2 regions of the Pseudoalteromonas sp. P1-26 genome follow, and region 2 is predicted to be linked to the other one. Evidence: predicted binding sites of a transcription regulator. Region 2 holds the regulator's gene; the other holds the start of a gene.
What was found. Region 2 encodes NrdR, which represses ribonucleotide reductase genes. Its sites were predicted from a motif close to AAACACNANATNTNGTGTTT; they were not measured.
Positions count from the first base shown of each region.

Region 1: the regulator NrdR is predicted to act here: its motif matches at 6,390-6,409, upstream of nrdA (class 1a ribonucleoside-diphosphate reductase subunit alpha).

Region 1 is NZ_LKDX01000035.1:10,439-22,276, forward strand. It holds gene aroA (3-phosphoshikimate 1-carboxyvinyltransferase) at 1-702, opposite strand, end outside; gene serC (3-phosphoserine/phosphohydroxythreonine transaminase) at 705-1,793, opposite strand; gene gyrA (DNA topoisomerase (ATP-hydrolyzing) subunit A) at 1,863-4,559, opposite strand; gene ubiG (bifunctional 2-polyprenyl-6-hydroxyphenol methylase/3-demethylubiquinol 3-O-methyltransferase UbiG) at 4,736-5,446, shown strand; gene AN394_RS15670 (HAD family hydrolase) at 5,446-6,120, shown strand; gene nrdA (class 1a ribonucleoside-diphosphate reductase subunit alpha) at 6,513-8,798, shown strand; gene nrdB (class Ia ribonucleoside-diphosphate reductase subunit beta) at 8,869-9,999, shown strand; gene yfaE (class I ribonucleotide reductase maintenance protein YfaE) at 9,999-10,271, shown strand; gene AN394_RS15690 (YaeQ family protein) at 10,268-10,795, opposite strand; gene AN394_RS15695 (TonB-dependent receptor domain-containing protein) at 10,949-11,838, shown strand, end outside.
Region 2 is NZ_LKDX01000037.1:11,778-23,615, forward strand. It holds gene AN394_RS16105 (ligand-binding sensor domain-containing diguanylate cyclase) at 1-1,633, opposite strand, end outside; gene AN394_RS16110 (phosphatidylglycerophosphatase A) at 1,667-2,152, opposite strand; gene thiL (thiamine-phosphate kinase) at 2,149-3,123, opposite strand; gene nusB (transcription antitermination factor NusB) at 3,168-3,578, opposite strand; gene ribE (6,7-dimethyl-8-ribityllumazine synthase) at 3,594-4,058, opposite strand; gene ribBA (bifunctional 3,4-dihydroxy-2-butanone-4-phosphate synthase/GTP cyclohydrolase II) at 4,164-5,279, opposite strand; gene AN394_RS16135 (riboflavin synthase) at 5,322-5,975, opposite strand; gene ribD (bifunctional diaminohydroxyphosphoribosylaminopyrimidine deaminase/5-amino-6-(5-phosphoribosylamino)uracil reductase RibD) at 5,980-7,119, opposite strand; gene nrdR (transcriptional regulator NrdR) at 7,122-7,571, opposite strand; gene glyA (serine hydroxymethyltransferase) at 7,680-8,936, opposite strand; gene AN394_RS21935 (hypothetical protein) at 9,227-9,595, shown strand; gene thrC (threonine synthase) at 9,652-10,935, opposite strand; gene thrB (homoserine kinase) at 10,954-11,838, opposite strand, start outside.

The sequences.
Region 1 (11,838 bases), on a different contig from region 2:
AAGTGCTTGATACTGCTGACAGCCTTTAACGTAAAATGTTTCGTAATTGTCATGGCTTACTGTAACGCCAAAACGCTTCATTACATCTAGGGTAATGTCAATGTAAGGCTTTGATACCAGTGTACCTTTAATGGTAATTTCTGTATCGCCATTAAATAATGGTGCTGCCATTAGTAACGCTGTTAAGAACTGGCTAGAAATGCTGCCATCAATTGCAACTTTGCCACCGTTGATTTTGCCGCCTTTAATGGCCAGTGGTGGATAATCTTTATGCTTAAGGTATTCAACATCACCACCCAGTGCTTGCAGTGCATCTACCAAATGGCCAATTGGGCGCTCTTCCATGCGAGGCTCGCCCACCAGCTGGTACTCGCCTTCTACAGCTGCTAAAACGGCTGTAAGTGGACGATAAGCAGTACCGGCATTACCTAAAAATAAAGGCTCGCTCGGAGTTTTAAATTTACCTGCAACACCCTCTACGGTGGCCACTGTTTTATCTTCATTAAGCGAAACATTTACGCCTAAAAGATTTAATGCACCTAGCATGTGACGAATATCATCACTATCTAATAGGTTTTCAACAACCGTTGTGCCCTCTGCAAGAGCAGCAAGCAGTAAGATACGGTTTGATAAGCTTTTTGAGCCTGGTAGTGTCACACTACCATTTACCTTTGTAATCGGTTCAAGACGAAGCTGTTCCATAATTAGCTGTTCTCCTTGGCGAATTTTTCCATAAAATTAACCAAGGCTTGAACACCTTCAAGTGGCATCGCATTATAAATGCTTGCGCGCATACCACCGACAATACGGTGACCTTCAAGGGCTAATAAGCCTGCTTCTTTTGACTCACTAATGAATTTATCATTCAGTGATTCGTCGTTTAACCAAAACGGTACGTTCATACGCGAACGGCAATGCTTAGCAACTTTGTTGCTATAAAAATCTGAGCTATCAATGTAGCTGTAAAGAAGTTCTGCTTTTGCGATGTTTTGTTCTTCCATCGCTTTAACGCCGCCGTTTGCTTCAAGCCACTCAAATACTTCAGCAGCTAAATACCACGCAAATGTAGGTGGTGTGTTATACATGCTGCCTTGTTTTGCTTCTAAGGCGTAATCAAGAATACCTGGCTTTGCAAGCCCTTCACGCTCTAATAGCGTTTTACGTACAATAACAATCGATAAACCAGATGGGCCAATATTCTTTTGTGCGCCAGCGTAAATAAGATCAAACTGATTTACGTCAAACTCACGCGATAAAATAGTCGATGACATATCAGCCACAATCGGTGCTGATGGGTGTGATGGTACGTCAAAAATTTCTATGCCATCTACGGTTTCATTCGGACAATAGTGAATGTATGACGCATCAGCTGGTAATTCCCAGCTGCTTGCTGGTTTTATAGAGAACTGGCCATTTTGCTGCTCATCATCACGTACATTGATGCTTTCAACTGCAGTGAATTTTGCCGCTTCTGAAGTAGCCCCTTTAGACCACACACCGTTTTCACAGTACACGGCTGGCTTATCATCAAGGTGAAGATTCAATGGTACAGCACTGAATTGACCACGGCCACCGCCGTGCATAAATAACACTTCAAACTCATCGCTAATATTCATTAAACGACGCAGGCTTGCTTCACATTTAGTGGTAAGCGCTAAAAAGTCGCTGCTGCGATGGCTAATTTCCATCACAGAGACACCTAAACCTTGCCAATCTATAAATTCTTTTTGTGCTTTTTGCATAACTGCCGGCGGTAGCATTGCCGGTCCTGCACAAAAATTATACTTAGTCATTACTTTGCCTCATTCCAGTAATTATAGTGCGGATAAAAAAAGCGGCCGAAGCCGCTTTTTAAATCAATGTTATTCTGAAGGTGGGTTATCACCCGTTTCTTCAGTATTGGTATCGACTACTTCAACGGCCTCGCCTTCGATGGCTTCAAGCTCATCAACTTCGATTTCTTCGATACGTTGTAAACCAACTACTTGCTCTTCGTCAATAGTTCGTATCAAAATAACGCCTTGAGTATTACGACCAACCGTAGAAACCTCGTTTACACGGGTACGTACTAAGGTACCGCGATTAGAGATAATCATGATTTCGTCGTTATCGTCAACTTGTACTGCACCAACCACAGCGCCATTACGCTCGCTTACTTTGATTGATACAACACCTTGTGTTGCACGGCTCTTCGATGGGTAATCTTCAAGTGCTGTACGCTTACCGTAACCGTTTTCTGTCACAGTTAGGATTGCACCATCTGACTTAGGTACGATTAACGACACAACGCGTTGGTCGTCAGCCATCTTAATACCACGAACACCTGTTGCTGTACGACCCATTGGACGTACACCTTTGAAGCGGATTTCTGGGTTACCGTTTTCGTCTAGAACTGGGTTACCGTTTTCATCAACAACTTCTGACTCTTCTGCTTCTTTAAAGCGAACAACTTTACCAGCATCAGTGAATAGCATGATTTCATTCGTGCCATCAGTGATATCAACACCAATTAGGCTATCGCCTTCATTTAGGTTAACAGCGATGATACCGCTCGCACGTTGACGGCTGTATGCTGTAAGTGGTGTTTTCTTAACTGTACCAAACGCAGTTGCCATGAAGATGAATTTATCTTCTTCGTACTCACGTACTGGTAAGATAGCTGTAATACGCTCATCAGCTTCAAGTGGTAATAAGTTAACAATTGGCTTACCACGCGCTGCACGGCTTGCTAATGGTAACTGATATACTTTCAACCAGTATAAGCGACCTGCTGTTGAGAAACATAAGATTGTATCGTGCGTGTTAGCAACTAATAGACGTTCTATGAAGTCTTCATCTTTCATCTTCGTTGCTGATTTACCTTTACCACCACGACGCTGTGCTTCGTAGTCAGATAATGGTTGATACTTAACGTAACCTTCGTGAGAAAGCGTTACGACAACGTCTTCTTCATTGATTAGGTCTTCAAGGCTAATATCGTGAGCAGCTGCACTGATTTCAGTACGACGTTCGTCACCATATTGTTCTTTAATTTCTACTAGCTCGTCGCGGATAACTTCCATTAGACGCTCTGGGCTTGAAAGAATGTGTAAAAGCTCAGCAATTAGATCAAGTAAGTTTTGGTACTCGTCTAAGATCTTCTCATGCTCAAGACCTGTTAGTTTGTGTAAACGTAGGTCTAGAATTGCCTGTGCTTGTTGCTCAGATAAATAGTACTGACCGTCACGAATACCTAGTTCAGCCGCTAACCAATCAGGACGTGCTACGTTATCTTCACCCGCTTTTTCAAGCATCGCTTTAACAGTGCCTAGTTCCCAAGGACGTGCTGTTAGTGCAGCTTTTGCTTCTGCTGGTGTTGGTGACTTACGAATAAGTTCGATAATTGGGTCGATATTCGCAAGGGCAATCGCTAGGCCTTCAAGCGTGTGTGCACGGTCACGGGCTTTACGTAAATCGAATACAGTTCGACGTGTAACAACTTCACGACGGTGCACGATAAACGCTTCAAGCATTTCTTTTAGGTTGAAACACTTAGGTTGGTTGTTATCAAGTGCAACCATGTTCATACCAAACACAGTTTGTAACTGAGTTTGTGCATATAGGTTGTTTAAGATTACTTCACCAACATCACCACGTTTGATTTCGATAACGATACGCATACCGTCTTTATCTGATTCGTCACGTAGTGCGCTAATACCTTCAATCTTCTTATCTTTAACAAGCTCTGCGATCTTCTCAATAAGGCGTGCTTTGTTAACTTGATAAGGGATTTCGTGAACGATGATTGTTTCACGACCGGTTTTTTCGTCAACTTCGATTTCAGCGCGAGCACGGATATATACTTTACCACGACCGGTTAAGTACGCTTGCTCAATGCCTTTTTTACCATTGATAATCGCCGCAGTCGGGAAATCTGGACCCGGGATATATTCAATAAGCTCAGCAATTGACATATCAGGGTTTTGAATAAGCGCTAAACAACCATTGATAACTTCTGTTAAGTTATGAGGTGGAATGTTAGTCGCCATACCAACCGCGATACCCGAAGAACCATTTACTAATAAGTTAGGTACTTTAGTAGGTAATACGTCAGGAATTTGCTCAGTACCGTCGTAGTTCGGTACGTAATCAACCGTTTCTTTTTCTAAATCAGCTAATAATTCATGTGACATTTTCGCCATACGGACTTCCGTATAACGCATTGCTGCCGCAGAGTCACCGTCAACAGAACCAAAGTTACCTTGGCCGTCAACAAGCATGTAGCGTAATGAGAAAGGCTGCGCCATACGAACGATGGTGTCATATACCGCGCTGTCGCCATGTGGGTGGTACTTACCGATTACATCACCAACAACACGTGCTGATTTCTTGTAAGGTTTATTCCAATCATTATTGAGTTCGTTCATTGCAAACAGAACGCGGCGGTGAACTGGCTTTAAGCCGTCACGTACGTCTGGCAATGCACGTCCTACGATTACACTCATCGCGTAATCAAGGTAGGAGTTTTTTAATTCATCTTCAATATTGACTGGCAGAATTTCATTGGCGAGATCAGTCATTTGATTTCACATTCCTTCAGTATTGACTCATTAAGAGGCAAACCGCCGTCTTAAGAGCTTTAGTTATTATTTCCAGACCATGCTATCACAATTTATTTAGATTTACAGGCGCTAAATCTTTGCGATTTATTAATTTCCCCCTATATAATGGCCTCAGATTAACGAGGAAGTTTTTTATGACCGAGCATCAAAATGTAGATAATGCAGAAATTGCAAAGTTTGAAGCCATCGCAGAACGTTGGTGGGACCGCGACGGAGAGTTCAAACCCCTTCATGAAATAAATCCTCTACGTTTGGATTTTGTCGCTGATAAAGTAGGCGGCTTATTTGATAAGGAAACCTTAGATGTTGGCTGTGGTGGCGGCATCTTAAGTGAAAGTATGGCGCGTATGGGCGCTAAAGTAACCGGCATCGATATGGGCCAAGAGCCACTTACCGTTGCTAAGTTACATAGTTTAGAAACAGGCGTACCTGTTGATTATATAAAGGTACCTGCAGAGCAATTTGCTGCTGAGCACCCTGCTCGCTTTGATGTTGTGACCTGTATGGAAATGCTTGAGCATGTTCCAGATCCTGCTTCTATTATTCGTGCTGTAGCAAAGCTTGCTAAACCGGGCGCCGATGTATTCTTTTCAACATTAAATAAAACACCAAAAGCTTATTTGTTTGCTATTGTCGGTGCTGAAAAGCTTTTAAAGATGGTCCCTGAAGGTACTCATGACCATAAAAAGTTCATCAAACCTGCACAGCTTATTGCATGGGCAGAAGAAGCGGGATTAAAAGTACGCGCCAGTACCGGCCTTAACTATAACCCGTTTTCTAAGCAGTACAGCTTAAATGATGATGTAAGTGTTAATTACATCCTGCACTTTGAGAAACTAGCCTGATGAGTGGTGTACAAACACCCTCTATCGATTTTGATGCTTTTATCTTTGATTTAGATGGCACACTACTCGATACCGCAGATGACTTAGGTGGCGCATTGAACCGCGTGTTAGCAGATGCCAATGTGGCGCCTGTTGCTGAGCATGTTTATCGCCCTGCTGCGTCTAACGGTGCAAATGCATTATTAGAAGTAGGGTTTGGGGATAAATGGCCCGAACTTGAACAACTCGCCTTGCGCCAGCAGCTTCTTGACTACTACGCCGAAGATATTGCTGTGCACAGTAAATGTTTCAATGGCATCGAACAGCTTTTAATTGCACTTGAGCAAAACAATATTAAGTGGGGCATTATGACTAATAAGCCCGGCTTTTTAACTGAGCCCTTAGTGCAAGCTATTCCCTCTTTGCGTGATGCAAAGGCAGTTGTGAGTGGCGATACATTAGCTGTGTCAAAACCATCACCGGATCCACTATTACACACTGCTGAGATCTTAGATGTTGATCCGAGCCGTTGTTTGTATATCGGTGATGCTGAACGTGATATTCAAGCTGCAAAAGCGGCCAATATGTACAGCGCAACAGCGTTATGGGGTTATATACCCAGTGTAGACGCTGCACTTGGCTGGCAAGCGGATTTCAATTGGCAAACGCCAATAGATGGTTTTAACCATATATAGTGTTATTTGATAACTGAAACACCATATATTGTGATTTGATTTACTTTTGAGCATTCATTGATGATAAAAAAATCAGTCAAAATTTATTTTTAAAAACGGTAAATTTTCTGGATCTTTTGTTGATTTCTACAAATTTCGTCGTCTATGAATGTTCAAAGGTTAATGGTCACTAACACAATGCGTTTATCCAATAGTTATCCACAAAGTGGGGCAATTCTATCCCTTGCAAAACAGCGCAGACCACACTATCTTGTGATCTGCAATTTAAACAACACCAGATATTGTGGCTAAATGTTATTCAATTAGATCACCCTGGCGTTTAATAATAATAATTACATAAAGAATACCTTTGTCTTTACAACTATAATTTCCCAAGGAATACAGGCAAAACTATGAACCAACAGCTATCTGTAAGCAAACGTGACGGCCGTAAAGAGTCACTTGATCTAGATAAGATCCATCGCGTGATCGCTTGGGCCGCAGAAGGTCTAGAGAATGTGTCTGTCTCACAAGTTGAATTAAAATCACATATTCAATTTTATGACGGCATTCGTACCGATGACATTCATGAAACAATCATCAAAGCTGCAGCTGATCAGATCTCTAAAGATACGCCTGATTACCAATACCTAGCTGCTCGCTTAGCTGTATTCCATTTACGTAAAAAAGCGTACGGTCAATTTGAGCCACCACGCTTATACGATCACATCACGAAATTAGTTGAAGACAAGCGTTATGATCAACACCTACTTGTTGATTATACCGAGCAAGAAATTGACGAGTTAGATGCTTACATCGATCACAACCGTGACTTAAACTTCAGCTACGCTGCTGTAAAGCAACTTGAAGGTAAGTATTTAGTTCAAAACCGTGTTACTGGTGAAATCTACGAAAGTGCACAGTTTTTATATATCTTAGTGGCTGCAAGCTTATTCTCTGATTATCCAAAAGAGACACGCCTTGATTACATCAAGCGTTTTTATGATGCAGTATCTACATTCAAAATTTCATTACCTACCCCTATCATGGCAGGTGTACGTACCCCTACACGTCAGTTCAGCTCATGTGTACTTATTGAATGTGGTGATAGCCTAGATTCTATCAATGCAACATCGTCTGCGATTGTTAAATACGTTTCGCAACGTGCGGGTATTGGTATTAATGCCGGTCGCATCCGTGCCCTTGGTAGCCCTATTCGTAACGGCGAAGCGTACCACACAGGTTGTATTCCGTTTTATAAGCACTTCCAAACAGCAGTTAAGAGCTGTTCACAAGGTGGTGTTCGTGGCGGCGCAGCAACGTTGTTCTACCCACTTTGGCACTTAGAAGTTGAAAACCTACTTGTTCTTAAGAACAACCGTGGTGTTGATGATAACCGTGTACGTCACCTTGACTACGGTGTGCAGTTCAATAAATTAATGTATAGCCGTTTAATCAAAGACGATTACATCACATTATTTAGCCCTTCAGATGTACCGGGTCTATACGATGCATTCTTTGAAGATCAAGCAAAGTTTGATGAGCTATACATCAAATACGAGCAAGACGAGTCAATTCGTAAAAAACGTATTAAGGCGATTGAGTTATTCTCAATGTTTGCACAAGAGCGTGCGAGCACAGGTCGTATCTACTTACAAAACGTTGACCACTGTAATACGCACAGCCCGTTCATCTCGACTGTGGCACCAATTCGTCAATCTAACTTATGTTTAGAAATTGCATTACCAACTAAGCCACTTAGCAATGTAATGGATGAAGAAGGTGAAATTGCACTTTGTACGCTGTCGGCGTTTAACTTAGGTGCAATTGAATCACTTGACGAATTAGAGGAACTTGCTGAACTTGCAGTACGTGCTCTTGATAACTTACTTGATTTCCAAGACTACCCTGTTCCTGCGGCGAAAAACGCAACTATGGGTCGTCGTACGCTAGGTATTGGTGTTATTAACTACGCGTACTACTTAGCGAAAAATGGTAAGCGTTACTCAGATGGCAGCGCAAATGCCCTAACTCACAAAACATTTGAAGCAATTCAATATTACCTAATGAAAGCATCAAATGAGTTAGCTAAAGAACGTGGTGCGTGTCCTAAATTTAACGAGACAACGTATTCTCAAGGCATTATGCCAACAGATACTTACAAGCGTGACCTAGATCAGTTCTGTGAAGAGCCGCTTCACTTAGATTGGGACTCATTACGCGAAAGCATTAAAGAGCACGGTATGCGTAACTCTACGCTATCTGCCCTAATGCCTTCAGAGACATCATCGCAAATCTCTAACGCAACAAATGGTATTGAACCACCACGTGGTCATATCAGCGTTAAAGCAAGTAAAGATGGTATCTTAAAGCAAGTAGTGCCAGATTATGAAAATCTGAAAGATAACTACGAGCTACTGTGGGATATTCCTTCAAACGATGGTTACCTACAACTTGTTGGTATTATGCAAAAATTCGTTGACCAAACGATCTCTGCAAACACTAACTATGATCCATCTAAGTACGAAGGCGGTAAAGTACCTATGAAGGTGCTATTAAAAGACCTACTGACTGCGTATAAACTTGGTGTTAAAACCCTGTACTATCACAACACACGTGATGGTGCATCAGACTCTCAAGATGAGTTAACACCAGAGGTAGAAGATGACGGTTGTGCAGGCGGCGCTTGTAAAATCTAATTAAATTAATAACATAACAAAAGCGGGCTCATTAGCCCGCTTTGTCCTGACTGTTTTTTGAGAAATCACTATGTCATATACAACTTTTAGCCGAAATCATAATAACCAATTACAAGAACCGATGTTTTTCGGCCAAACGGTAAACGTGTCACGTTACGACCAACAAAAGTACCCTATCTTCGAAAAGCTAATTGAAAAGCAACTTTCGTTCTTTTGGCGTCCTGAAGAAGTTGATGTAAGTAAAGACCGTCTTGACTTCCAAGCGTTACCAGAGCACGAAAAGCACATCTTTTTAAGCAACTTAAAATATCAAACGCTACTTGATAGTGTGCAAGGTCGTTCGCCTAACGTTGCGTTACTACCTATTGTGTCTATTCCTGAGCTAGAAACTTGGATTGAAACATGGGCGTTCAGTGAAACTATTCACAGCCGTTCATACACGCACATTATTCGTAACGTTACGCAATCTCCTGAACTTATTTTTGACGATATCGTAAGCAACGAGAAAATCAGTGAGCGTGCTGATGCGGTAACTAAGTACTACGATGATTTAATCAGCATGATTTCTGTTTACAACCTATACGGTGAAGGTAAACATGTGATCAACGGTGAAGAAGTTAAAGTCAGCTTATTTGACCTTAAAAAGCAACTTTACCTTGCAATGATGTCGGTTAACATCTTAGAAGCGATTCGTTTCTATGTAAGCTTTGCTTGTTCATTTGCTTTCGCTGAGCGTGAATTAATGGAAGGTAATGCAAAAATCATCAAGCTAATCGCCCGTGATGAAGCGTTACACTTATCTGGTACACAGCACATCTTGAACATTATGCAAGAAGGTAAAGACGACCCAGAAATGGCAATCGTTGCAGCACAATGTCGTGAAGAAGCAATTCAGATGTTTGTTGAAGCAGCAGAACAAGAAAAAGATTGGGCAGAATACCTGTTCAAAGATGGTTCTATGATTGGCCTTAACAAAGATATCTTATGCCAATACGTTGAATACATCACTAATGCGCGTATGACTGCGGTAGGCCTACCTGCACAGTTCGAAAGTAAGAGTAACCCTATTCCGTGGATCAACTCTTGGTTAGTATCAGACAACGTTCAAGTTGCTCCACAAGAAGCTGAAATCAGCTCTTACCTTGTTGGTCAAATTGACTCTCAAGTTGATGCATCTGACTTTGGTGACTTCGACCTGTAATGAGCTCAAACAACACTGCAGAGGTTATCCTTGCAGGAACAGACAGCCAGAATCTTGAATTTGATTCTGGCTGTTCATCTCTCCTTGAATGCCTAGAACAAAACAAAATAGATGTACCCTACCAATGCCGTGAAGGTTATTGTGGCGCTTGCCGTGCAAAATTAGTCGAAGGTGATGTGAGCTACAATCAAGAGCCGCTTGCGTTCGTTCGAACAGGCGAAGTGTTGCTGTGTTGTAGTAAACCCAATGGAAAGATAAAAATTGAGCTTTAATGCCAAATAAGCTCACTGGTTTGGTAGAAATTTTCTTTATCTGACACACTCACCATTTGCTGATCAATCGTAACATCCCACTGTAAGTTTTTAGTTAGATGACTCGCTAATTGCTCAATGAAATTGTCATCAAACGCAATTAAATGACCATTATTGATAAGTTCTAACTGGTGTTCATTTTCTTTAAGCCAATTGTTATTTAAGGTTGTCACGACCCATAGCTCATCAACCCGCTTTGCAATTTTGTTGAGCTGTAAAATATCCGGTTGGTCAACAGCAAGCCATGTTTGATAATGGTCATCAAGCGCTTTTATTGATACATCTGGTTCAGCATGACTGAACCTTGCATTCAATATGGCTGTTTCGTTGTGTGAAAATAAGCAATAACTTAAAAGCTTGAGTACAAAGTGTTGATAGCTTTCACGACGGTCACAAGCAGTGGTAAACACCTCTTTGTGATTACGATGCTCTCTTAAATCAGCAATGGTAAAATTTGCTTTGTATACCCTATTTTTATCAGACATAAGATTTGGCCATCTCAGTGTAACAGTCTAAGTATAGTGTATGGTGTTAAAATCGCGACTTAGGTAAAGTTATAGTATAACGTTATTGCAGTTAAAAAATTGCAGTGTTATATTATATCACCACACTCAACAACAAACTTAGAAGTAGTAATGATGAAACAAGTTTCAATTCTTTCTAGTGCTGTTGCCGCTGCGCTGTTTTCTCAATCAACAATGGCTGCTGTGATCACAGGTCAAGTATTAGATAAAAACCAACAACCTATCAGCAATGCTGAAATACATGTACACGGCAAATCACAAAGCGTTGTCACTGACAAACAAGGTCAGTTTAAAATTGATGTAGACAATAAAGGTCAGCTTCACATCAGTAAAAACAATTTCATCGATAAGCGTGTTGCTATTAATGGCGAAGACCAAAATGTTGTGGTTACGCTTACACCAACATCGGTTGAAACAGTTGTTGTTTATGCATCAGCACTTCATAAAAATAGTCTTGAAATGATTTCGCCTGTGAATGTTTTAGCCGGTGATGAGTTAAAAGACAAAGCAAAACCGACATTAGGGGAAACACTAAAAGGTTTACCGGGCGTTAATGCTAGCTACTTTGGCCCAGTTTCATCAAGCCCTATTATTCGTGGTTTAGATGGTCCGCGTGTGAAGATCACCCAAAATGGCCTTGATAGCAGTGATGCATCTCGTATCGGCCCTGACCACGCAACATCAAATGACAGCCTAGCAGCAGAGCAAATCGAAGTACTTCGCGGCCCTGCTACCCTACTTTATGGCTCTGGTGCTATCGGTGGTGTGGTGAACGTTGTTGATAACCGTATTCCTACCGATAACATTGACTCTTTAACCGGTGCTGCACAATACACACACGATACAGTATCAAATACAAACACTTATGCTGCAAAACTTGAAACCGGTAATGATGGTTTCAACTTTCATTTCGATGGTACAAAGCGCAAAGGTCACGATTATGACACACCAAACTTTGAGCTTCCTGAGGAACATGAGGAGCATGAAGGTGAAGAGCATGAAGA
Region 2 (11,838 bases):
GACCGTCTGTTGCATCTAACTGACGCCACTGGCCTTTGGTACTGCGATAAAATAAACCATCGTTAAGTGAGCCAATTAATATCCCCACCCCTTCAATATTCAAAATACTGGTAACGTAGGCACTTTCTAAGCTGGTTTGGTCGCCAATTTTTTCAATCCCGCGGTCGGTAAAGTAATAAGCCCCTTTACTGGTGCCAATTAAGCCAAAGTTTTGCTCATCCAGAACATAGGTAATAAATTTACTGCTTAAGAAAGCATTGTATGCAAAGGGTGTTAAACCACCGTAGCTTAAGCGGTACATACCACGGCCAGTACCGAGCCAAAAACCGCCTTTGCTAGAACGGCTAATTGCGAATACTGGGTTATCGCGCAGTGCTCGCCCCGGCACCGTATACAAGTTTTGGTTTTCGTAATAAAACACACCGCGGCCTGTTGCGATGTACAAACGGTCACCATCAAATTGTAAGTCGTGCACTGCTGCTCGACCAAACTGGTTACTCGGAATTTGATTTACAAAATTCTTGTTGTAATCGAAGTAACCAACACCGCTGCGGTTAGCCACCCATAATTTGCCATCAGGTGCTTGGCTAATTGCCATCACCGCTTCGGTCATATTTGAGATAGCTGAGTGACGTTCAATACGCCCTTCGTGAGCAAGCCATAAGCCTTCACTGAAGCTTGCCAGCCAAATGTTATTTTGATTGTCACGGAAAATATCGGCAAACCAAATGCTTTGATCGAGCTGGCTTGGCTCAACCCATTGCCAATCCCCTGAGTTATCACGAAATAACAGTCGGCCATAGGTCGAAATCCAGAGCGCTCCATCTGAGTCGCTCATAAACTTATAAACGGCAGAGTTACTGGCATTTGGCAGTGGGAATGGACGCAGCTCGTCATCTAAATCAAGGAAGTAGGCACCCAGCTCTGAGGCAAGGTATAAGTTCCCTTCAAGCCAAGCCATATCATGAATAATTGTTTGTGCTAAACGCTCAGGTAATGAAACTTTGGCAGTCAGCTCTAATCGTAATTTAGCAAAGTCAGAAGAGGTATTGGTTAAACGCAATAAATGACGCTCATTGACCAGCCAAATGCCTTCTGGCGACAACGCCATTTGGCTCACTGAACCAACAATTTGCGTAATTGCAGTGGCATTAGATACAGGTACAATTAACGCTGAGTTTTGATTGAGTGTGACTTGATTTCGAGCAACGTAATAAAGGCCATTCGCTGCAATCCATATACTGCCTTTGGAGTCTTCAAGAATATCGCGAACCGGACCTTTAACGTTAAAGGTTTGCGACATCATGGTTTTAGGATCAAGTGTTACCAAGCCATTTTTGGTACCAACCCAAAGTAACCCAGTACTATCAACTAATAGCTTATTAATACCATTACTTGGTAGGAAATCGCTGTTTTGCGTATTGAAGTTAGTGAAGGTGTTACCATCAAAGCGGCTTAAGCCAAACTGAGTACCTAGCCACATATAACCTTGCTCATCTTGAGCAATGCTTTTTAAAGATTGCGATGGCAAGCCATTTTGGATGTTCCACTGTTTGACGACATAGTCAGTAATAGATGCAAACGCAGACGTGCTGCAAAGCATCAACAAACAGACAACTAGAAATCGCATCATATACTTGCCACCAAGTAACACTTAACTCATCGTTTAAAAAGGCAAATAGCCTGCTTTAAACAAGGCTTGAACACAAATTAATGAAAATATACCTGCTAAAATATCATCAGCCATGATGCCCAAGCCACCGTGTAAACGTCTATCTAGAATTCGGATAGGGCCTGGTTTAGCGATATCAAAAAAGCGGAACAATAAAAAACCAACCAACAGTGACTGCCAACTCAGTGCAGCACCAATCATGGTGATATAATAACCAGCAACTTCATCCCAAACAATGGCTGGATGATCATGTACCCCTAAGTCATCTGCTGTTTTACCACATGCCCAAATACCAAATACACTGATCACGATGGCAAACACAATCTGTAACCACAGTGGAAAGTACATAGTAGTAAAAATAAGTGGCAAGGCAGCAAAGGTACCAAAGGTGCCAGGTGCTTTAGGGGCAAGGCCTAAGCCAAAACCCAAACCAAAAAATTGGTGTGGGCGTTTTAAATTGAATAATCGGTTACTGCTCAAACCGGCTCCTTCGTAAAGTGCTGAAAGCCCTTACCTTGATAATTAAATTGCTCACCATCAAGTAATAGCTCAATCTCACCTTCGCCACTTTTAATTTGACCTACACAACTTGCTTCAACACCATATTGGCGTAGCTTCATATCAACCATGCTTTTATTGCTTTCTGGCACAGTAAACAGCAGCTCGTAGTCGTCACCGTAATTTAAGATATAGTCAAATTGCTCTGCTCGTGGAATCGACGAGTTTAATGCATCAGAAACAGGCACTTTATCAACATTGATCACCGCACTAACTTGCGATAGCGCTAAAATATGGCCCAAGTCAGCTAATAAGCCATCGGAAATATCAATTGCTGCAGAGGCAGCGCCTCGCAGAACCTGACCAGCTGCAACACGTGGAGTCGGATAATCAAAGCGATTATTTAAATAGCTTAAGTGTTCAGGGGCGATATCGAGGCCTTGTTTACGGGCTTCAATGGCTACACCAGCATCACCTAATGGACCTGTTACATAAATCCAATCGCCAACTTTAGCACCGCTACGGCGCAGTGCTTTGCCTTCAGGCACGATACCTTTAGCACAAATCGTAATAGTTAAAGGGCCTTGAGTGGTATCACCACCAATGATTTGCACATTGAAGTACTCTGCAATTTCATGCATGCCTTCAGTGAACTCTTCAAGCCACTCTATATTTGCTTCAGGCAAAGTTAGGCCTACCGAAATCCACGTAGGTTCAGCGCCCATTGCCGCAAGATCACTTAAGTTAACAGCTAAAGCTCGATGCCCAAGGGCACGCGCAGAGATGTCATCAAAAAAGTGTACGCCCGCAACTAAGGTGTCTGTTGTTACCGCCAATTGACAGTTTTCAGGCACAGTTACTAAGGCACAATCGTCACCAATACCTAGGTTCACATCACGGCGAATAATGCCACGCCCCTTAAAGTAACGATTGATTAGTTCAAATTCCTTCATACACAAAAAAGCCGGCCCAAGCCGGCTCTCCTTTACGGGGTTACTTACTTACGCAGTTCTTTCACTGCTTTATCAAGTACACCGTTGACAAACTTATGGCTGTCTTCAGCACCAAACATCTTAGCAAGCTCAATGCCTTCATTGATTGCCACTTTGTAAGGTACGTCTTCACGGAATTTCAACTCATAGCCAGACAGACGTAAAATTGCTTTTTCGACCATGTCTAACTCATCAGCTGGGCGTGCTAAATGTGGCGCAACGATTTCATCTAATTGCTTACAGTTAACAACAACACCGCGTGCTAGGTCTTTGAAATATTCGACGTCGATCTTAGTCACATCATTTTCAATTAACATTTGCTGTTCAATATCAGCAATTGGGTTACCGCTTAACTGCCAAGAGTATACGGCTTGAAGTGCTAAGATACGTGCTTTACGTCTTGCTGCTGGTTTCACAGAGATTCCTTAAACTTAAATTTTGTCTAACACATTAACCATTTCAAGCGCACCTAAAGCAGCTTCGCCGCCTTTGTTACCCATTTTGGTACCTGCGCGCTCAATTGCTTGCTCAATGCTTTCAGTGGTTAATACGCCAAATGCAACCGGGATATCATACTCAAGAGATACTTGCGCAAGACCTTTGTTTGATTCGCCAGCGACTAAATCAAAGTGTGGTGTACCACCTCTGATCACTACGCCTAAAGCGATGATTGCATCGTGTTCTTTCTTTGCTGCAACGCGTTTCGCTGCTAAAGGTAATTCAACGGCACCTGGTACGTAAACAACTGTAATGTCGTCTTCAGATACGCCACCTGTGCGCTTAAGCTCATCAACAGCACCTGCTAATAGGCTGCTACCAATAAAGTCATTAAAGCGAGAAATGACAATGGCAAATTTTTTGCCCGGTGCGTATTTGTTACCTTCAATAATTTTCATTTAATAACCCTAAAAAATAAGTTTAAGCGGTTGCGATTGCGCAAAAATTACGGCGCATAATACCACAAAAATATAAAAGTAGCCTAGTAAATCTGTTTTACCTAATTAAGAGCGAGGCTCAACATAGTCAACCACTTCTAAGTGGAAACCAGATAACGCATGGTACTTCTTAGGACGGCTCATTAAGCGCATCTTTTCAATACCTAAATCAGCCAAAATCTGCGAGCCCACACCCACAGTACGCGATGTACCTTGGAATTTACGATGACTCACATTTTCGCCAGCATCTTCAGCGGCAAAGGCTTTAACGGTTGCTTCTAGGTCTTCTGTTGACTCTTGTTTACCCAAGATAACCAGCACACCGTTGTGCTCAGCGATATAAGCCATCGCATCTGATAAGCCCCAGCTACGATCAGCACTTCTATCTGATAATAGAATATCGTTAAAGGTACTTTGTAAGTGAACACGTACTAACGTTGGTTCGTCTTTCGATACTTCACCTTTTTGTAAAACATAGTGAAGCTGACCATCAATGGTGTCTTTGTAGGTCACTAAATCAAACTCACCGTGATCTGTTGGCAGTTTACATTTAGCAACGCGCTCAATGGTGGTTTCGTTTAGGTTTCGGTATTCGATTAAATCTGCAATGGTGCCAATCTTTAAGTCATGCTCTTTAGCAAATACTTCAAGATCAGGGCGACGCGCCATGGTGCCATCTGGGTTTAAGATTTCAACAATCACAGATGACGCCTCAAGACCCGCTAAACGCGCTAAATCACAACCTGCTTCAGTATGACCTGCACGTGTTAACACGCCACCAGGCTGCGCCATAATTGGGAAAATATGCCCTGGCTGAACGATATCGCTCGGCACGGCACCTTTAGCGATTGCGGCTTGAACGGTACGTGCACGGTCGGCCGCTGAAATACCTGTAGTTACACCTTTCGCCGCTTCAATCGACATAGTGAAGTTAGTTGAAAAAGCTGCACCGTTATTTTTCACCATCAGTGGTAATTCTAACTGCTGACAACGCTCTTGTGTCATTGTTAAACAAATTAAACCACGGCCATGTGTTGCCATAAAGTTGATAGCATCAGCACTAATGTGCTCTGCTGCGATGATTAAATCGCCTTCATTTTCTCGGTCTTCATCGTCCATTAAAATAACCATTTTACCGGCTTTAATGTCATCGATAATTTCTTGCGCGCTGTGTAAATTCATAATGTGCCCATGAGAGTATGATTAATAGTGACGTATCTTTGCTTACTTAATAAAGCCAGCTTGTGCTAACAAGCTCATTGATATGTCTGAACGGGAAGGTTGTTCAGCCCCTTTAATTAGGCGCTCTAAATAGCGAGCAATCTGGTCAACTTCTAAGTTCACCTGAGTCCCCACCTGAAATTCTGCAATCGTTGTTTGCTCTGCAGTATGCGGAACAATCGTCAGCTTAAAGCGATTTTGCTCAACCTCGTTGACGGTTAGGCTAATGCCATCAATACACACAGAACCTTTGTACGGAATGTACTTCATTAAATCATTGTCTGTGCTTAACCAGTACTCGGTTGCACGAGCATTGGGACTAATACTTTCGACAGTCGCAATACCATCAACATGCCCTGACACTAAGTGCCCACCTAAGCGAGAAACCGGTTGCATGGCTTTTTCGAGGTTAACTGTTTGACCTTTTTTATAATGTGCAAACCCAGTTAAGCTAATTGTTTCGTTTGATAAGTCAGCACTAAAACCATCGCTATGTTTAGCGACAACCGTTAAACACACACCATTGGTGGCAATACTGTCACCGAGCTTGACGTCTTTCATATCCAAATTAGGGCTTTGAATACGAATAGCTAGATCACCTTGCTTTTGTGTTAGTTCAACAATTTTACCTGTTGCTTCAATAATTCCAGTAAACATAGTGCTACTCTTTATTTTCAATGTCTGTGGCTTGCTTTGCTTTTATCGCTGTTAAGCGAATATCATCGCCAATCATCACTGTATCAGTAAAGGTCAGTTCAGTGATATCACTCATCATGGTGACTTCTGCAAAGTTTAGTAAGCTTTTGCCCATATCACCTATTAACTTAGGGGCAATATAAACAATGTATTCGTCAATTAAATCTTGCTCTGCGAACACCCCTGCAAGGGTTGCACCCGCTTCGAGCCAAATATGATTAAATTGTAGTTCAGCAAGACGCTTTAAAACCGCCGATAAATCAACTTTATTGTTATTTGCTGGCACCACTTCGTGTTTAACAAAGTGAGGCCACTTGGTATGATTATCAAGCGACGTGGTAAAAATTATCATCGGGCTCTCGATGCTGAATAACGCAAGTTCAGGCGTTAACCTGTTTTGTGAGTCAATAATGATTCGGGTTGGTTGGCGCAAAGGCAACGAGGTTGGCATGGTAAATGGCAACTCATCAACACGGACATTAAGTTTGGCATTATCAGTAATAACGGTGTCTGCACCGGTTAGGATAGCACAGCTTTGCGCACGAAATGCTTGCACATCTTGGCGCGCCTTAGGGCCTGTTATCCATTTACTTTGGCCGTTATTTAGCGCTGTTTTACCATCTAAACTACATGCCATTTTACAAGTCACATATGGCAATCCAGATTCCATACGCTTTAAAAAACCTTTATTTAAATCGCGCGCTTGTTGTTCAAGTAAACCAGATGCAACGCTAATACCGGCGTCAGCTAAAATTTGTAGGCCGCGACCACTCACCGCAGGGTTTGGGTCAACCATAGCTGCAATGACCTTACTTACACCTGCTGCTTTTAAACCTTCGGCACAAGGTGGAGTGCGCCCATAGTGACTACAAGGCTCTAAAGTCACATATGCAGTGGCGCCTTTCGCGTTGTCGCCAGCTACAGCCAAGGCATTCACTTCAGCATGGCCCTGCCCTGCTAATTGATGAAACCCTTCACCGACTATTTCGCCATCTTTAACCAAAACACAGCCAACATTCGGGTTTGGCGTCGTAGTAAAACGACCTTGTTTAGCAAGCTCAATGGCACGAGCCATGTAAGCTGTATCAAGCTCTGTAAACGACATGATTAATCACCTAAACGAGCGATCTCTTCACCAAACTCGCGAATATCTTCAAATGAACGATAAACCGATGCAAAGCGCACATAGGCTACTTTGTCGAGTTTCTTTAGTGACTCCATGATGCATTCGCCAATTAAATGGCTAGAGATTTCACGCTCACCCGTAGCACGAAGTTGAGATTTAATAATGTTAACGACTTCATCGACCTGCTCAGTGCTCACTGGGCGTTTCTCTAAAGCGCGATGCAAGCCATTCAGTAATTTGTCTTCATTGAATGGTTCGCGGCTACCATCTTGCTTGATGACTCTTGGCATCACAAGTTCAGCGCCTTCAAAGGTGGTAAAGCGCTCATGGCATTCGTTACATTCACGTCGACGTCTCACTTGGTGACCACCGCCAACTAGTCGAGAATCAATTACTTTAGTATCTTTTGCGGTGCAAAAAGGGCAATGCATAGGGTTCAACTTCCGTTTATAAAAAACAAAAAAAGGCCGCTTAGTAAGCGGCCTTTATAATAGCAAAAAACAACGCTATTGTTATCTTAATTACGGTTTAACTAGTAATTAAGCGTAAACTGGTAATTTTTTACAGATAGCTTTAACTTTCTCTTTTACTTCTGCTTGTACAGACTCATCGTTGATGTTGTCTAGTACGTCACAGATCCAGCCTGCAAGCTCTTTTGACTCAGCTTCTTTGAAACCACGGCGAGTAATAGCCGGAGAACCAATACGAAGACCAGACGTTACAAACGGTGAACGTGGGTCATTTGGTACTGAGTTTTTGTTTACAGTGATGTTTGCGTTACCTAGTGCAGCGTCAGCATCTTTACCTGTGATATCTTTATCGATTAGGTCAAGAAGGAATAAGTGGTTGTCTGTTTTACCAGAAACAACTTTATAGCCACGCTCTTGCAGTACTTCAACCATTGCTTGTGCGTTCTTAACAACTTGCGCTTGGTACGCTTTGAATTCTGGTTGTAATGCTTCTTTGAAAGCAACCGCTTTAGCAGCGATGATGTGACATAAAGGACCACCTTGACCGCCAGGGAAAACAGCGCTGTTTAGCTTTTTGTAGATCTCTTCATCTCCACATGCAGAAACGATTAGACCGCCACGAGGACCTGCTAATGTTTTGTGAGTTGTTGTTGTAACAACGTGTGCGTGAGGGATTGGGCTTGGGTATACACCAGCCGCGATAAGACCAGCAACGTGAGCCATATCTACGAATAAGTATGCACCTGCTTTATCAGCGATTTCACGGAATTTAGCCCAGTCAACAACGCCTGAGTATGCAGAGAAACCAGCGATGATCATTTTTGGCTTGTGCTCTAATGCAAGTGCTTCAACTTGAGCGTAATCAATTTCGCCTGTTTCGTCGTTTAGGCCGTATTGAATTGCATTGTACGTTTTACCAGAAAAGTTAACGTGTGAGCCGTGAGTTAAGTGACCACCATGAGCTAAGCTCATACCTAGTACTGTATCGTGCGGCTGAAGAAGAGCTTGGAAAACAGCTGCGTTTGCTTGTGAACCCGCATGTGGTTGAACGTTAGCGTAATCTGTGCCGAATAATTCGTTTGCACGGTCAATTGCTAATTGCTCAACAACGTCAACATGCTCACAACCGCCATAGTAACGTTTGCCTGGGTAACCTTCAGCATATTTGTTGGTAAGCTGAGAACCCTGCGCTTCAAGTACGCGTGGGCTACAGTAGTTTTCAGACGCGATCAGTTCGATGTGCTCTTCTTGACGAGCCGTCTCTTTATTGATGGCTGCAAATAACTCTGGATCGAAATCCGAAATATTCATGCTACGTTCTAACATGGGGTCTCCTAAGGCAACGTGTATGGTGTTTTTTAAAGGCTGTATTGTACGCTTAAAACGCACTTTTGCCTATCTTGTAAAGATGAACATATTTAAACAGGGATTGAATTTATTTCACAGTGTTTTAATAATGATATTTTTTTATTGATACATAACAAAAATTTATAAATTTAAAATATTTCATAGATATTTAAAATGTTACTTAAACAAAAATCGCTCTGTTAAATTGCGTTTTTATTAGGGCAAACTAAGCTTATAAGACTGGTCAATATCAAGGATGGTATAAGTACATGTTAGCTAAACCAATATACGAATTAGTCCCCTACGGATACTTTTTTCTCGGCATCAGTTGTATCACATTAGCCAATAATTATGTGCCTACATTAATCGGTGTAATCTTATTTTTATTAGGTGCTAACATTTGGCGGATGCGTTCTGAAGCCAGAAGAACCGATCATTCAAGCCAGCGAGTCAAGCAAAGAAAACGTCGCTATTACTATGAATTTAAACCTTTTATCATTTTTATTTCGGCATTCACCTTGATGCAATGGACGCAAAATGAACTCGTTTCGGTGATCAGTATTTTGCTGTGTATCTCGGCAGGGGTCATTCTAAGCATGCGGATTTTAAACCGTCATAGCCATTCGTTACTTCATTGAGTGCTTTATTAAAAGACTGCATAAAAAAGAGCGGCTTAGCCGCTCTATAATCAAGGTTATGCTAATTTATTTAACAGCTCAGTTCGAAGCAATTGATAATCAAAGTTAATATCTTCAGCCAAACACTCATTTGCTAGCGCATCAGCAAGTGGTTTCGGCATAGGTAGTTCGATGTCTAAAATTTCTTCTACACTGTCTTTAAATTTTGCTGGGTGTGCAGTCGCTAAAAAGATACCTGCACTGCCATCTGCTAGATTTTCTTTCAAGCCTTGATAAGCAATTGCAGTATGAGGCTCTGCGATGTAACCCGTTTGATGAATTTTTTTCATCACCTCTTTTGTTTCTTCTTCGCCAACACAGCTTGAATAAAAATCATCATAGCTAAACCATTTGTTATCCAACATAAACTGAACACGTGGCCAGTTATTCGGTTTACTCACATCCATAGCGTTCGATAACGATTCAAGCGTGTCATTCGGTGCCCACTCTTTGCTTTGTAAGAAACGTGGCACAGTGTCGTTTTGGTTAGTTGTAGCACTTAGTTTCGCTACTGGCATACCAAGCACAGCACCGATCATCGCAGCGCACACATTACCAAAGTTACCACTTGGTACTGAGATATGCGCTTTACTACGCTGCTCTTTAGGTAATTGAGCAATGGCTTCAAAGTAATAGCAAACCTGTGCAACTAAACGACTGATGTTGATTGAATTAGCAGAATTTAGACCTAGCTTTTGTTTAACTTCATCGTCTAAGAAAGCTTGCTTTACCATGCTTTGGCAATCATCAAAGCTACCATCAACAGCATAGCAGTGAATGTTATTGCCTAATGTTGTAAATAGCTTTTGCTGCGCTAGTGAAATTTTACCTTTCGGGTATAAAATCACGACATCGATATTTGGCTTATTATAAAATGCATGGGCAACCGCAGCCCCCGTGTCGCCCGATGTTGCAGTTAAAATTGTTACTTTTTCGCCTTGGTTAAATTGTGCAAGACACTCAGCCATAAAACGGCCACCAAAGTCTTTAAACGCAAGCGTTGGACCATGAAATAGCTCTAAGCAATAAATGTCTTTTTCTACTTCAACCAGTTTCACATCAAAGTTAAAAGCATTTTGTACCATCTGTGCAACGGTATCGGCAGGTAGTTCATCGCCAATTAGGTGCGATAAAATCTTGCTGCTACGACTAACAAAGTCTAAATCAAGTAACGCATCAATGTCTTGAATTGGCGAAAGGCTTTCTGGGAAGAATACCCCTTGGTTACGTCCTAACCCCGTTTTTACCGCTTCAACAAACGACACCTGTTGTGCTTCATCTTTTAAATTATGTAATTGCATGTTTATTCCTTAAATTCTTTAAAGCTGTCGTGTGCCAAGCTGATCAAGTTTACAGATGTGGCTGAAACCTTGTTCATTTACGTAATTATCATTCAGCCAAGCTGCACACTTTTGAGCAGCTTCAAGACTCTTACACACGGTAAATAATGTTGGGCCCGCACCAGAAATACTGACAATCTCTGCACCAAGCTCTGGTAAAGCACTTTTAGCTTCCGCAAAACCTTGGATTAATGGTGCGCGATGTGGCTCAGCGATTTCATCTGTCATAATTGATAACGCAGCATCAAAACGACCTGTTAGCAATAAGCTGCTAAATGCAGAAAGCCGCTGTGCAAACTCAACACTGTCGTGCATTGATAATTGCGTTGGCAATACCGAACGCGCTTTTGCAGTATTCAGTGAAAAACCTGGAAAAGCCGCTACGTAATACCATTGATTATCAACGGGTAACGAAATTGACTTGTTCGGAATGAGTTCACCCGTTAATTGCAAACCACCTAAATAACAAGGTGTGATGTTATCGTAATGACGGCCGCCACTAACAATGGCTTCAAAATCAGCCATCAACTCGATAAGTTGCTCTTGAGATAATTTGGTTTCGGCAAATTTATCAAGGGCAGCAAACGCTGCCACCACAGAACAAGCACTTGAACCTAAACCTGAGCCAATTGGTAGGTTCTTTTTAAGCTCAAGTTTTACCGCTGGCATAGCCGGTGCAACGTGCTCTTTAAAGTGAATTAAACATTGATAAGCCAAGTTTTCTTCAGCATTTGCAGGTAGTTTATGGGCATAGTCGCCAGAGCAGACAAAAGTATCTTGCTCAGCGGCACTCACCTCTACAACATCGCCTAATAAAGTGCCATCGATAGGTGCCAGCGCAGCACCTAGTGCATCAAAGCCGAC